2 linked regions of the Allocatelliglobosispora scoriae genome follow. The protein of the gene in region 1 binds, or shares a complex with, the protein of each later gene. Links are inferred from orthologs where the notes say so. Each region holds a gene or a part of one and is shown on either strand. Other genes may lie near its edges.

Region 1 (7,837 bases):
CCTCGAAGACGGTCGGGTAGTTGGAGATGGGTGCGAAGGTGCCCGAGAAGAGGAAGAGCGCGAACTGGGAGGTCATCAGGATGTCGAAGTCCTGCCAGCCGCGCAGCATCGAGCTGATCGCCATGCCGAGGGCGCCGAAGGCGAAGCCGACGAGGATCGTCGCGGGGAAGGCGAGCAGCGCGCCGCCGATCGAGGCGAGCCCCATCGCGACCATGATCATGAGGAAGACGGCGGTATAGAGCGAACCCCGCATGATCGCCCAGGTCAGCTCGCCGAGCGCGATCTCGAAGGGACGCACCGGGGTCGCGAGGATCGCGTCGAAGGTGCGCACGTATTTCATCTTGAAGAAGAAGTTGAAGGTCGTCTCCGCCATCGCCCCCGACATCGCCGAGGTGGCGAGCATCGCCGGGGCGACGAACATGGCGTAGCTGACGACCGAGCCGTCGCGCAGGGTCAGGTCGCCGACGAGCGCGCCCACCCCGATGCCGATCGAGAGCAGGTAGAGCAGCGGCTCGAAGAAGCCGGAGACGAGGACGAGCCAGTAGGACGGGCCGGAACGCAGGGCACCGATGTTGCGGTTGATGACCGCGCCGATCCGGCTGGGCGAGACGAGCCCGGCACGGACGGCGGTCCCGGTGATGAGGGTGGTGACCATGGTCGTCAGTTCTCCAGCTTCCGGCGGAACGCGCGGGTCGCCAGCAGGTAGCCGACGACGAGCCAGGCCAGCAAGTAGGCGACGTGCAGCGCGACGGGCCAGGTCGGCGCGACGCCGAGGGTGGCGGACCGGCAGAGCTCCACCCCGTGCCACAGCGGCGACGCGTAGGCGACCGGCCGCACCAGCAACGGGAGCTGATCGACGGGGAAGAAGACCCCGGCGAAGAGCGTGGACGGGATGACGCCGAAGCGGAACAGCAGCGCGAAGTAGTTGTCGTTGTCGATCGTGGCGGAGAACGCGGTCACCGGGGCGGCGACCGCGGCACCGAGCAGCCCGCAGACGAGCGGGGTGACGACGGTCCACCACGAGTGAAGGGCACCGAACAACCCCGCGACCAGCAGGAACGCGAGGCACGCGACCAGGACCCGGAAGACGATGTAGAGCAGGCCGCCGCCGACCATGTCGCGGACGCCGACCGGGGTGGCCCGCATCGCGTGGAAGCCGCGGGTCCAGCGGAAGTCGCCGAGGATCGGGAAGGTCGACTCCCCCACCGCCATCTGGAACGCCGTCGAGGCGAGCACGCCCGGCGCGATGAAGGAGAGGTAGTCCATTCCGTCGAGGCCGCCGTTGGCATTGACGTAGCCGCCGACCCCGACACCGATGCTGAGCACGAAGAGGACGGGCAGCACGAAGGCGGAGAAGGCGGACGCCCAGAAGAGGCGCCGATAGCTGGTGAGCTGCCGCTCGAGGACGGCGATGGTGGGGTGTGCCACGGCCTAGTCCACCAGCGTCCGGCCGGTGAGGTGCAGGAACACGTCCTCCAGTGTGGAGCGGCGGACCAGCACGCTGGTCGGGGCCAGCTCGCGCAGGTGCACCTCTCCCACGGCGGCGTCGCCGTCGGATGCGTAGAGCAGGATGCGGTCGGGCAGCACGTCGGCCCGCTCGCCGATCCCGGCCAGCTTGCCTGCGTACTCCTCCAGCGGGCCGTCGCCGAAGCGCAGCTCGACGACCTCGCGGGTGGAGTACTTCTCGATCAGGGAGCGGGGCGAGCCCTCAGCCACGATCTTGCCCGCGTCCATCACGACGAGCCGGTCGCAGAGCTGCTCCGCCTCATCCATGTAGTGGGTGGTGAGCACCAGGGTGACGCCGCGCTGCTTGAGCCGGAAGAGCCGCTCCCAGAGCAGGTGCCGGGCCTGCGGGTCGAGGCCGGTGGTGGGCTCGTCGAGCAGGACCAGGTCCGGCTCGTTGACCATGGACCGGGCGATGGTGAGCCGCCGCTTCATGCCGCCCGACAGCGGCTCGACCTTGCTGTTGGCCCGGTCGGTGAGCTGCACGAACTCCAGCAGCTCGTCGGCGCGGCGGCGGCCCTCGGTGCGGCTGATGCCGAAGTAGCGCGCATAGGTCGTGAGGTTTTCCCGGACCGTGAGGTCGGGGTCGAGGTTGTCGAGCTGCGGGCACACCCCGAGCCGCGCCCGGATCCGGGTGCCGTCGCGCACCGGGTCCATCCCGAGGATGCTCAGCTCGCCCTCGGTGGGCCGCGAAACGCAGCTGATCATGCGCATGGTGGAACTCTTGCCCGCGCCGTTGGGCCCGAGGAAGCCGAATGCCTCGCCCGGTGCCACGTCGAGGTCGATGCCGTCGACGGCGGTGAAATCGCCGAAGCGTTTCACTAGGCCACGGGCGCGAATCAGGGGCTGCTCTGTCACATGCGCGACCCTAGACCTAACGTCCGACAGTCGAGCAACCGGATTTCACTCCGCAGGCAGGTGCAGCATCCAGACCGTGCCGTCCAGGCCGGGGATCCGGCGCCGGACCAGCCGGGACCCGTCGTCCTGCAGCTCCGAGCTGAGAATCGTGGCCGTGACGCGTTGCCGGATCGCGTCTGGTACGCCACCCGGCCGCTCCAGCACCACGCGCTGCGAGGCCAGATCGCGCAGCACGGTCACGTGCTCCCGCTCCTCGACGACCTCGGTCGGCGTGACGATCATCGCCCGGCCGTCCCAGACCGCCTTGCTGATCTCGTGCCAGCCGATCCGGCGCCCGGCGAGCCACAGGCCCCGGTTGGTGGCGACGGCTGCGCCGCCGTCGGTCACCGGCGCCCACGCGAGCACGCGCTCCTCGGGGGCGAGCTTCGGCCGCAGCTCGGCGGGGATCCTGTCCCGCCCGAATAGCTTGATCACCAAGCACCACCCACTGCCGTCTCCTTCAGCGCCCGTGCGGTCGCCTCCAGCGAGACGAGCTCGCTGAAGAGCGCGAAGTAGTCGTCCTTCTGCGAGACCGGGTTGACCCGCTGCAGCTTGGACTTGAGCGTCGCGACCCGCCGGTTGACCGCGGCGAGCTGCAGCCGGGCGACCGTGACGTTGACGTAGTGCGGGTCGGGTTCGCCGTCGTAGCGGACCTGCTCCACGGCGAGCTGCATCACCATCGACTGCGCGGCGAGATCGTTGCACTCGGTCCGGATCGCGTCGATCCAGACCGGTCCGGCGGCACCCCGCGCCGCACCGCCGACCGCCGCGATCGCCTCACGGACGGCGATGTGGACCGGATCGGTGTAGCACTCGACCTCGGTGTTGTCGAAGAGCGGACCGGCGAGCGCGGGTGCCTGGATCGCGAGCTTCAGCGCCTCGCGCTCGACCAGCAGCATCGGGTCGTCGGGGCGGGTGGCGGGCTGGGGGCGCTGCCCCTCGGCGGGGCCGCCCTTCGTGGCGTCGGTGACGGCCCGCTGGACCACCTCGACCTCCATGCCGAGGCGTCCGGCGAGCAACCGGCCGTACTCCGGGCGCAGGGAGCGGTCCTTGATCTGCGCGACCAGCGGTGCGGTGGCCCGCAATCCGCCGATCCTGCCCTCCGGACTGTCCAGGTCGAATTTGGCGAGCGTCGTGCGCAGGGCGAAGGCGACCAGCCGCTCGCGGGAGGCGACGAGATCGCGTACCGCCAGATCGCCCTTGGCGAGGCGCAGCTCGCAGGGGTCCATCCCGTCCGGGCCCACGGCGATGAACGTCTGGGCCACGAAGCGCTGGTCGTCCGCGAAGGCCCGCAGCGCGGCCTTCTGCCCGGCGGCATCGCCGTCGAAGGTGAAGATGATCTCGCCGGAGAAGGTGTCGGTGTCCATCAGCATCCGCCGCAGGACCGAGATGTGGTCGGAGCCGAAGGCGGTGCCGCAGGTCGCGACAGCGGTGGGTACGCCGGCGAGGTGGCACGCCATCACGTCGGTGTAGCCCTCGACGATCACTGCCTGCCCCCGCTTGCCGATCTCGCGACGAGCCTGGTCGATCCCGTAGAGCACGTGCGACTTCTTGTAGAGCGGGCTCTCCGGCGTGTTGAGGTATTTCGGCCCGTCGTCGTCCTCGAAGAGTTTGCGGGCGCCGAAGCCGATCACGTCGCCCGACGAGTCCTTGATCGGCCAGAGCAGCCGCCGCCGGAAGCGGTCGATCATGCTGCCGGAGCGGGCCGGTTTGGCGAGGCCGCCGGTCTCGATCTCCTGTGCGGTGAATCCGCGCTGCCGGAGGTGCTTGGTGAGCTGGTCCCAGGCGTCGGGGGCGAAGCCGCAGCCGTAGCGCTCGGCGGCCTCCCGGTCGAAGCCGCGCTGGGCGAGGAACTCCCGCGCCATCCGCGCACCCGGCGTCAGCAGCTGCTCGGCATAAAACTCGGCGGCGGCGGCGTGCGCGGCGATGAGGCGCTGGCGCAGACCCTGGTTCTGCTGGATCGGGGCGGAGCCGCCCTCGATGTAGCGCAGCTGGATGCCGACCTTGGACGCGAGCTTCTCGACCGCCTCGCTGAAGCGCAGGTGGTCGATCTCCATGATGAAGGTGATCGCGTCGCCACCCTTGCCGCAACCATGGCAGAAATAGACATTCCGCCCGGCAGCCACGGTGAACGACGGGGTCTTCTCATCATGAAACGGGCATAGGCCCTTGAGGTTGGAGCCGCCGCCCGGACGCAGCGTGACGTGCTCGGAGACGACATCGGCGACGTTGGCCCGCTCACGCACGAGCGCCACGTCCTCGTCCCTGATCCGACCCGCCGCCATGGGATACATCCTGCCCCGTCGCGATGATCATCGCCAGCTCAACCCTGCCGGGTGTGACTTCATGATCACCTAGACCTGGCCCGGAGCCGATACCCTCTGCGACGTGTCCTCTCCAGACTGTGTGCCGGACGACCTGACGATCGCGCTCGCCGAATACCAGCAGCTCGCCGACGCCGGTCGCAAGGTGACCGAGCAGTCCGGTGCCCGGTTCAACTTCTTCCTCGTCGTCGCCACTGCCGTCGCGGCGGTCTCGGCGGGCATGGTCTCCGGCGGTGGCATGACGGATGCCAAGCTCGGCGCGATCGGCACACTCGGCGTACTCACGCTGATCATGGGTTTGGCGATCTTCGTGCGGCTCGTCGAGTTCTCCAAGCGCGGGATGCGCTACGGTGCGGCACACGAGGCGCTGCGAACCTATCTCGCGCGGCGATCACCGCAGCTCGCACCCTATATGATCATGCCGATCATCGGTGATCACGCCGTGCTGCGGACCCGGCCGGGCTGGCGGCGCGACGCGATCAGCCTCGCCGGGACGGTCGGCCTGCTCAACAGCATGCTCCTCGCGCTCGCCGGTGGGCTGCTCGCCGGCGGCACGATCACCGGCTGGGTGCCGGTCGCGGTCACGATCGCCCTTTTCACCGCCTCCTATGTCCTGCACCTGCGGTATGTCCGGCGCGCGATGCGGACCTGCGCCCGCGAGATCGCCGACCTGATCCGCGAGCGCGGACTCGATGAGCCCGCCGCGCCTGCCGCTGCCGCCGTCGCCGCTTCGGAGATCACGTCTGGTTCGAGGAATCAGACGTGATCAACGACCAAGGTCGCGTCTGATTCCCCGAACCAGACGTGATCTTCCACCAGGCGACGCGGCCCGGGCGCTGCTAGCGGACCAGGCGCTTGTGCCAGGAGACCGCGCCCAGGTCCGTCAGGGACGCGACCTGGTCGATCACCACCCGCAACCTCGCCGCGTCGTCGGCGGCTTCCTTCCACAGCGACGCGAAGACCGGGTCGAGTGCCGCCGGTCCCCGCTGCACCAGCACCGAGACGAGGTCGGTGAGGATGACGCGCTGGCGGGCCGGCTCGTCGCCTCGGCGGTTCATCACGTAGCGCCACGCGATGCCCTTGAGCAGCGCGCACCGCACCCGGTCGGCGAAGGGCACGATCAGGTCCGCGTCGTAACGCGACAGCGTGTCGTCGCCGAACCGCTCCCGGGTCGCCGCGACCGCACCGTTGACGAACCGTCCGGTCAGGACAGACGTGACGCCCTTCAGCGCGGCCTGGGCCCGGTGCGAGCCGTCGTAGTCGCGCAACCGCAGCAGCACCGGATCGGCGAGCAGCTCCCGCAGTGCCTCGCCGAGCGTCGCGGTGGACTCGCCCGAGTAGAGCGCTGCGACATCGGCGCAGACCGCCGCCTGCTCATCGGGGTCGCGCAGCTTCTCGAAGAGGATGAGCCCGCAGAAGACGCCGTCCTCCACGTCGTGCACCGAGTAGGCCACGTCGTCGGACCAGTCCATCACCTGCGCTTCGAGGCATTGGCGCTGGTCGGGGGCACCCTCGCGGAGGAAGGCGAAGACGGGGGCGTCGTCGGCGTACACGCCGAATTTGCGTTTGCCCTCGACCCGGAACCACGGGTATTTGCAGATGGCGTCGAGCGAAGCACGGGTCAGGTTGAGACCGGCGCCCTCGACCTTGGCCTCCAGCCGGGAGATGACCCGCAGCGTCTGCGCGTTGCCCTCGAAGCCGCCGCACCGGCGCGAGACCGCGTTGAGCGCGTCCTCGCCGTTGTGGCCGAAGGGCGGGTGGCCCAGGTCGTGGGCGAGCCCGGCGACATCGACGACATCGGGGTCGCAGCCGAGCCGGGCGCCGAGCTCCCGGGCGATCTGCGCGACCTCCAGGGAGTGCGTCAGCCTGGTCCGCAGGAAGTCGTCGCGGCCGTCAGCGGTGTGCACCTGCGTCTTCGCGGCGAGGCGGCGGAACCCGGCCGAGTGCAGCACCCGGGCGCGGTCGCGTTCGTAGGGGCTCCGCGCGCCGCCGGTGTCCTTGGCCGGCTCGCTGACGAACCGGGCCGCGCCGTCCGCATTCACCTGTTTGACTCTAGTCAATGATCGGGTCGGGCGCCTTGAGCACGCAGAACTCGTTGCCCTCCGGATCGGCGAGCACCACCCACGGCACGGTCCCCTGACCGATGTCGACGTGCCGGGCACCCATGTTGACGAGGCGCTCGATCTCGGCATCCTGGTCGTCGGGGCTGAGGTCGAAGTGCAGCCGGTTCTTGCCGGCCTTGCCCTCGTGCGCGGGGGTGAAGTAGAGGCAGGGCATGCCCAGATCGGCACCGATCATGATCTCGCCGTTGCCCTCGTGCAGGATCGGATAGCTCAGCACCTCGGCCCACCATCGGCCGAGCCTCGCCGGATCCGCCGCATCGACGACCACTCCGTACCACCGCAGCCCCAAGACACACCTCCGCCGCAATCCCGCATGGCTGGTCCGACCCAGGCTACTTGTTTCCGACGGGTTGCACAGCCTATCGAGTGTCCGATCCGCCATCGGGCAACGCGGCACGCCCCGCCTCCAAGCGCGCCACCGGTACGCGGAACGGCGAACAGGACACGTAGTCCAAGCCGGCCTCATGGAAGAAGTGGACCGAGTCCGGGTCGCCACCGTGCTCGCCGCAGACACCGATCTTCAGATCCGGCCTGGTGGCGCGGCCCTCGTCGACGGCGATCCGGACGAGTCGGCCGATGCCGTCGCGGTCCAGGGACTCGAAGGGCGAGACGCCGAAGATGCCGAGCTCCAGGTACCGCGTGAAGAACGCACCCTCCACATCGTCGCGGGAGAAGCCCCAGCCCATCTGGGTCAGGTCGTTGGTGCCGAACGAGAAGAACTGGGCGCTCTCGGCGATCTGTCCGGCCGTCAGGGCGGCCCGGGGTACCTCGATCATGGTGCCGATGAGGGTCGGCACGTCGACGCCCGTCTCGGCGGCGACATCGCGGAGGACCTGGAGGGCTTCGTGGCGGACCGCCTCGAGTTCTTGAACCGCTCCGACCAGCGGGACCATGATCTCCGGATGCGGGTCACCGCCCTCGCGTGCCACGGCCGCGGCCGCCTCGGCGATCGCGCGGACCTGCATCGCGAAGAGGCCGGGGATGACGAGG
Region 2 (6,163 bases), 1.4 Mb from region 1 along the record:
TCGAGGTGCACGTCGTCGATGACGGCACCGGGCAGCCGATCAGCCGCGGCTGCGTGAACAGCAACGGCATCACCATGCTCTGCGATCGACCGGACGGCGTCTATCGCTTCACGGACCTGGCTCCCGGGTCCCGCAGCTTCGGGGTCGCACCGCCGGGCAGCCATGCGGCTCCCGACCCCGTCACGACGATCGTCCAGCGGGGCGAGGTCAACGTGGTGACGATGCGGCTGGCGAAGGCCGCCCGCCTGAAGGTCCGCATCGAGGACCGCGCGCAACCCGGCTACCACCCGGCGGCCTGCGTCATGGTGCTGCCGCCGACGCTTCAGCTCAAGGCGCTGGCGTTCGCCTGCAACACCGTGAGCGACGGCACGGACGACTCGATCGTGCTGGGCTCGCTCCCGGCCGGTGAGATCCAACTCTTCGCCATGCCCTACGCCGCCGGATACGGCGCGCAGTGGGTCGGCGCGACGGGCGGCGTCGGCGACAGCAGGCAAGCACAGCGGATCACCCTGACGCCCGGCGTCGAGAGCACGATCACCGTCCGCCTAGACCCGGCGGGCAGCATCAGCGGCCGCATCACGGATCGCGACACCGGTACGCCGGTTCGGGCCTGCCCGAGGCCGATCCCGGATCCGCCGCTGGACGGCTGGAACTGGGACTGGAACTGCTCGGACGCGTCGGGCGACTACCGGATCGACGGTCTTGGCCCCTATGCGTGGTCGATTCCCTTCCTCACCGCATCGGAGGGCTCCGCGACGGCGTGGAACGGCGGCGCCACCCAACGGCTCACCACGACGCCGATCGTGGTGAAGGCGGGCCAGACAACCGTCGCCGACCAGCGGATAGGGCGGGAGCGGAAGCTCTCCGTCCGAGTCGTGCGCGACGGGGTCCAGGTCAACGCGACGGTGATCGCCTTCGACGCGGCCACCGGAGACGTGATCAGCACATCCTGGTCCGGAGACCCACTCGGTGTACGCGGACTGCCACAGCAGCGACCGGTGGTGCTCGCCGTCAACGAGTCCGGAGGGACAGCCTGCTGGTACCGCGCTGTGCCGTCACGGCGGCGGAGTACCGGATACGTCGTCGAGGCGACGGTCACGTCGCTGACGATCGAGCTGAGCGCCCAGTGTGTCGCCGCCACACCGGACCTGCTCAGCGTGGCGAGTCGACGGACGATGCCGTCCGGGCCCTGGGGAAGTGTCTTCCGGCAGGCATTCGACCGGCTGGACCGGGCTGCTGCTGCTTCTGCCTCTGCCGCCTCGACGTCGCCGCGGTCATCCCCGAACGGCCCGACGCGGGCGCGGCTGGCTCGGGTCAAGCCCTGATCGGTGTGTGGCACCCCGTTTCGGCGGGGTGCCACAGCCGTTCAGGACCTGGATTGGGACCGCTAGCTGATCGCCATGTCGACGAAGCGGGACATGTGGAGCTGGGCTGCGACGGTGATCGTGTCGGTCGGACCGTTACGGTGCTTGGCGACGATGAAGTCCGCCTCGCCCGCGCGCGGCGACTCCTTGTCGTAGTAGTCGTCACGGTGCAAGAGGATGACGACATCGGCATCCTGCTCAATCGATCCACTCTCACGCAGGTCGGACAGCATGGGTCGCTTGTCCGTCCGCTGCTCGGGACCACGGTTCAGCTGACTCACCGCGATCACGGGACACTCGACCTCCTTGGCCAGGAGCTTGAGGCCACGGGAGAGGTCGGCGACCTCCTGCTGGCGGCTCTCCACGCGCTTCGGCGAGGTCATGAGCTGGAGATAGTCGACGACGATCAGCTTGAGATCGTGCCGCTGCTTGAGCCGACGTGCCTTGGCCCGGATCTCCATGAGGTTCATGTTGGGCGTGTCATCGACGAAGAGCGGCGCCTCGCTGATCTCGCCCATCCGCCGCGCGAGCTTGGTCCAGTCGTCGTCGGAGAGCTGGCCGGAGCGCAGCACGTGCATCGGCACCTTTGCCTCCGCGCTCAGCAGCCGCGTGACGATCTCGACCTTGGACATTTCCAGCGAGAAGATGGCGCTGGCCAAATTATGCTTAAGTGACGCACTTCGCGCGAAATCCATTCCGGCGGTCGACTTGCCCAACCCGGGACGGCCGGCAACGATGATCAACTGACCCGGGTGGAGGCCGTTGAGGAGCCGGTCCAGGTCCTGGAAGCCGGTCGGGATGCCGGACATCACGCCGCCGGTCGCCCCCACCGCCTCGATCTCGTCGAGCGTCGGCTGCAGCAGGTCGGAGAGGACCGCGAAATCCTCGCTGACCCGGCGCTCGGTCACGTCATAGATCGCCTGCTGCGCGAGGTCGACGATGTCGTCGACGTCGCGCCCCGTGCCGGCCGCCGAGCCGTAGCCCAGCTGGACGATCTTCGTGCCGGCCTCGACGAGCCGCCGCAGGATGGCCCGCTCGCCGACGATCCGTGCGTAGTAGGAGGCGTTGGCCGCGGTGGGCACGGAGTTGAGCAGCGTGTGCAGGTAGGGCGCGCCGCCGACCCGGGCCAGGTCACCGCCCGCATCGAGTGCTGCGGCGACCGTGACCGCGTCGGCGGGCTCGCCCCGTCCGTAGAGGTCGAGGATCGAGTCGAAGATCGTCGCGTGGGCGGGGCGGTAGAAGTCGCTCGTGCGCAGGATCTCGACGACATCGGCGACCGCGTCCTTGCTCAGGAGCATGCCGCCCAGGACGCTCTGCTCCGCCGCGACATCCTGCGGGGGAGTCTTCTCGAAGTTGGCGGGGGAGCGATCCGGGCTGGGCTGACCATCGTAGACAGCGGGGGGCACCGGCTGCTGGTCGGCGGAGTTCGGCCGGGGCGCGATCGTCCGCCCTTGCTCTCGCAACTCGTCGCCGATAGTCACACTGCTCCCCCTCAACCGGACGACGCAGTCGCCGCCGGACCCTTGTTCGCTTGAATGATTGCCCTGAAGCCATGACTAGCACAAGTGTGCGACAACCACCGCGCAATGAGGGAGGCTGTCCGTTGACGTTACGAAGGTTGGGCCCCCAGCACAAACAGGCCGGTGGACAAGTCTTGGGAAAACGTGTGGATAACCAGCCCCAGGGTGTGTGTAACCCTGTGCACAGCCTGTGGATAACTCTTGGGGACAGGAAGATCGCAAGGCTTTGACCTGTTAAAACTTCACACACAGGGTGTGCGTAAAAGAAATATCTCTGGCGTGTCGATCATGGTGGGTCATTTCCCCCGTTCGAAAGGTCACGAGTCGGACTTGGTCACATTGCGGTCCGGACACGGCGGGAGCCGATGTGGAGGGATCCCCCTCTCACCTGGCACGCGCGTTAGTGACCCCTCGAATCTCAAGGAGCAAGCGATGGCACCAAGACGCTTCACGGTCCTGCTAGCCGCGACCATGCTGGCTGCTGTTGCCGGCTGTGGCGCGGACAGCGGCTACGACTCCGGCCCCGTCAACGCGCCCGCTGGTGGCAAGGAAGGCAACCAGTACAGCTATGACCAGCCCGAACAGGGCATCGCACCGCCCGCGGTCAGCGGTGAGACCGATGCGAGCCGCGATCCACAGTCGACCTTCGCTCTCGACGTGGACACCGCCTCCTACACCTACGCCGCCCGCCAGATCTCCGATGGGAAGTGGCCGGACCGTGCGGCTGTCAGGCCCGAGGAGTTCGTCAACGCCTTCGACGCCCGTTATCCACAGCCCCGCGGCGACGGGTTCGCCGTGCATGTGGACGGCTCGGCGATGCCGAAGACGTACCGCGATCCCGGCGAGTCCAGTGACGTGCGACTGCTCCGGATCGGGCTCGCGACCAGGGGAGAGGACGCCGAGGGCCGCAAGGACGCGGCGCTCACCTTCGTCATCGACGTCTCCGGCTCGATGTCCGAGACCGGCCGCCTCGATCTCGTCCAGGACGCCCTGCACACTCTCGTCAACGAGCTCCGTCCGACGGACTCCGTCGCCATCGTCGCCTTCAACGACAAGGCCACGACGGTCCGGGAGATGACCAGGGTCTCCGACGGCGAGAAGCTACACACGGCGATCGACGCGCTCGAAGCCGGCGGCAGCACCAATCTGGAGAGCGGTCTCGTTCAGGGGTACCGGGTGGCGCGTGACGGCTTCCGCAGCGGCATCACCAACCGGGTCATCATCCTCTCGGACGGGCTCGCCAACGTGGGCAACACCAAGGCCGACCCGATGCTCCGCAAGATCCGCGAGGAGGCCGACAAGGAGATCGCGCTGCTCGGCGTCGGTGTCGGCAGCCAGTACGGGGACAGCCTGATGGAACGGCTCGCCGACAAGGGCGACGGCTTCGTGGTCTACGTCGCCAACCGGACCCAGGCCCGCGACGTCTTCGTCCACAAGCTGCCCGCGACCCTCTCCGTACGCGCCCTCGACGCCAAGGCACAGGTGACCTTCGACCAGGCGAGCGTGGAGGCGTACCGGCTGGTGGGGTATGAGGACCGGCGGATCGCGGACAGCAACTTCCGCAACGACCGGGTGGACGGCGGCGAGGTCGGGCCGGGCCACTCGGTGACCGCGCTCTACATCGTGCGGTTGCGTCCCGAGGTCGCCGCGTCGGCCCGCGTCGCCGAGGTCCGGGTGCGTTGGCTGGACCCGCGGACGCGGCAGGCGAGCGAGACCTACGACTCAATCTCGGCCGGTGACCTGCGCGGCAGCTTCGACACGGCCGATGCGCACCTGCGGATCGCCTTCGTCGCGGCGTTCTTCGCCGAGGCGCTGAAGGCGTCGAAGTACGGCCTGACCAACCTGCAGGATCTGGCGGCGATCGCGGACCGGGCCAACCAGGAGCTCAACGATCGCAAGGTCGACGAGCTGATCACCACGATCGACCTGGCACAGGGCCTGCGCCGCTGACGCCGCCACACACGCCGGTGGGCTGGTCGCAACTGCGACCAGCCCACCGAAACGGGTCTTGCCTACTTCGAGCCGACGACGTTCAGGTTGAACTTCGCCGTCACATCGGGGTGCAGCTTGATCGCGACCTGGTAGCCGCCAAGCGTCTTGATGTGACCCGGCAGCTCGAGACGGCGCTTGTCCAGCGCCGGCCCGCCGGCCAGCTTGACCGCTTCCGCGACCTCGGTCGGAGTGATCGAACCGAAGAGGCGACCGCCGGTGCCGGCGCGCGCGGTGAGCGTGACCTTGAGGCCCTCGAGCTTGGCCTTGATCTCGTTCGCGTGGCCCAGGTCGCGGACCTCGCGGGCCTGGCGGGCCCGCTTGATCGCCACGACCTGCTTCTCGGCGCCCTTGGTCCAGCCGATGGCCAGACCCTGCGGGAGCAGGTAGTTACGGCCGTAGCCGTCCTTGACCTCGACGATCTCGCCGGGGGTGCCCAGGTTCGGCACGTCGTGAGTCAGAATGATCTTCATTGTGGTGCCTCCTCTCAGCGACCGGTGCTCGTGTACGGCAGGAGTGCCATCTCGCGCGCGTTCTTGACGGCGCGAGCGATCTGACGCTGCTGCTGGGTGGTGACACCCGTCACCCGCCGCGCGCGGATCTTGCCGCGGTCGGAGATGAACTTGCGCAGCAGCGCGGTGTCCTTGTAGTCGATGTAGGCGACCCCGTCCTTGTCGAGGGGGTTCACCTTCTTCTTCGGCTTGCGAAGCGCGGCAGCCTTAGCCATTGCTCTGTGCTCCAGTGATGTCTAGAAAGGTGGCTCGTCGTCGAAGTTGCTGCCACCCGAACCGCCGCCGCCGGCAGGAGTAGCGGTCGCCCACGGGTCGTCGGCGAAACCGCCGCCGCCACCGCCGGAGCTGTTACCGCCGCCAGAGCCGAATCCGCCACCTGAACCGCCACCGCCGGAACGCGACATCTTCGCCACCTTCGCTGTCGCATAGCGCAGCGAAGGGCCGATCTCGTCGACCTCCAACTCGTAGACGGTGCGCTTCTCGCCCTCACGCGTCTCATACGACCGCTGACGCAGCCGTCCGGAGACGATGACGCGAGCTCCTCGCTGCAGCGACTCGGCGACGTTTTCCGCCACCTGACGCCACACCGAGCAGGCAAGGAAGAGCGGCTCGCCGTCCTTCCATTCGCCGGTGGCCTTGTCCAGGTTCCGCGGCGTCGAAGCGATGCGGAACTTGGCTACGGCAGCACCCGACGGGGTGAAGCGCAGCTCAGGGTCATCGGTCAAATTACCGATGACCGTGATAGTGGTTTCTCCAGCCATGACCTCTCCTCGGGCAT

What was found.
Region 2: the proteins of dnaG (region 1) and dnaB are in contact, whole or in part, in a crystal structure (PDB 2R6A), measured with the Geobacillus stearothermophilus proteins. The link is inferred for Allocatelliglobosispora scoriae from one-to-one orthologs. Residues at the interface, in WP_049624496.1 of Geobacillus stearothermophilus: Lys456, Leu457, Leu458, Pro459, Ala460, Asn463, Ala464, Leu467, Leu535, Leu536, Ile537, Ala538, Gln544, Glu545, Asp548, Tyr549, His552; in WP_033016901.1 of Geobacillus stearothermophilus: Ser13, Glu15, Ala16, Gln18, Glu91, Leu92, Asp94, Ala95, Val96, Pro97, Thr98, Ala99, Ala100, Asn101, Tyr104, Tyr105, Ile108.

What each region holds. Positions count from the first base shown.
Region 1 is NZ_JACHMN010000002.1:2,113,059-2,120,895, forward strand. What follows is about bases 2,259-5,132. They hold dnaG (DNA primase), read right to left. Parts: upstream 4,686-5,132; coding sequence 2,832-4,685; downstream 2,259-2,831. Other genes in these bases: F4553_RS15110 (ABC transporter ATP-binding protein), read right to left, coding at 2,259-2,361; F4553_RS15115 (hypothetical protein), read right to left, coding at 2,407-2,835; F4553_RS15125 (hypothetical protein), read left to right, coding at 4,789-5,132. Also shown: F4553_RS15100 (ABC transporter permease), read right to left, coding at 1-655; F4553_RS15105 (ABC transporter permease), read right to left, coding at 661-1,428; more of F4553_RS15110, read right to left, coding at 1,432-2,258; more of F4553_RS15125, read left to right, coding at 5,133-5,490; F4553_RS15130 (deoxyguanosinetriphosphate triphosphohydrolase), read right to left, coding at 5,564-6,766; F4553_RS15135 (VOC family protein), read right to left, coding at 6,777-7,136; ppdK (pyruvate, phosphate dikinase), read right to left, coding at 7,207-7,837. UniProt on the Escherichia coli protein: RNA polymerase that catalyzes the synthesis of short RNA molecules used as primers for DNA polymerase during DNA replication.
Region 2 is NZ_JACHMN010000002.1:3,514,289-3,520,451, forward strand. The notes cover bases 580-3,562. They hold dnaB (replicative DNA helicase), read right to left. Parts: upstream 2,771-3,562; coding sequence 1,388-2,770; downstream 580-1,387. Other genes in these bases: F4553_RS21645 (peptidase associated/transthyretin-like domain-containing protein), read left to right, coding at 580-1,325; F4553_RS21655 (vWA domain-containing protein), read left to right, coding at 3,317-3,562. In the rest of the region: more of F4553_RS21645, read left to right, coding at 1-579; more of F4553_RS21655, read left to right, coding at 3,563-4,834; rplI (50S ribosomal protein L9), read right to left, coding at 4,897-5,346; rpsR (30S ribosomal protein S18), read right to left, coding at 5,361-5,600; F4553_RS21670 (single-stranded DNA-binding protein), read right to left, coding at 5,622-6,146. UniProt on the Escherichia coli protein: The main replicative DNA helicase, it participates in initiation and elongation during chromosome replication. Travels ahead of the DNA replisome, separating dsDNA into templates for DNA synthesis.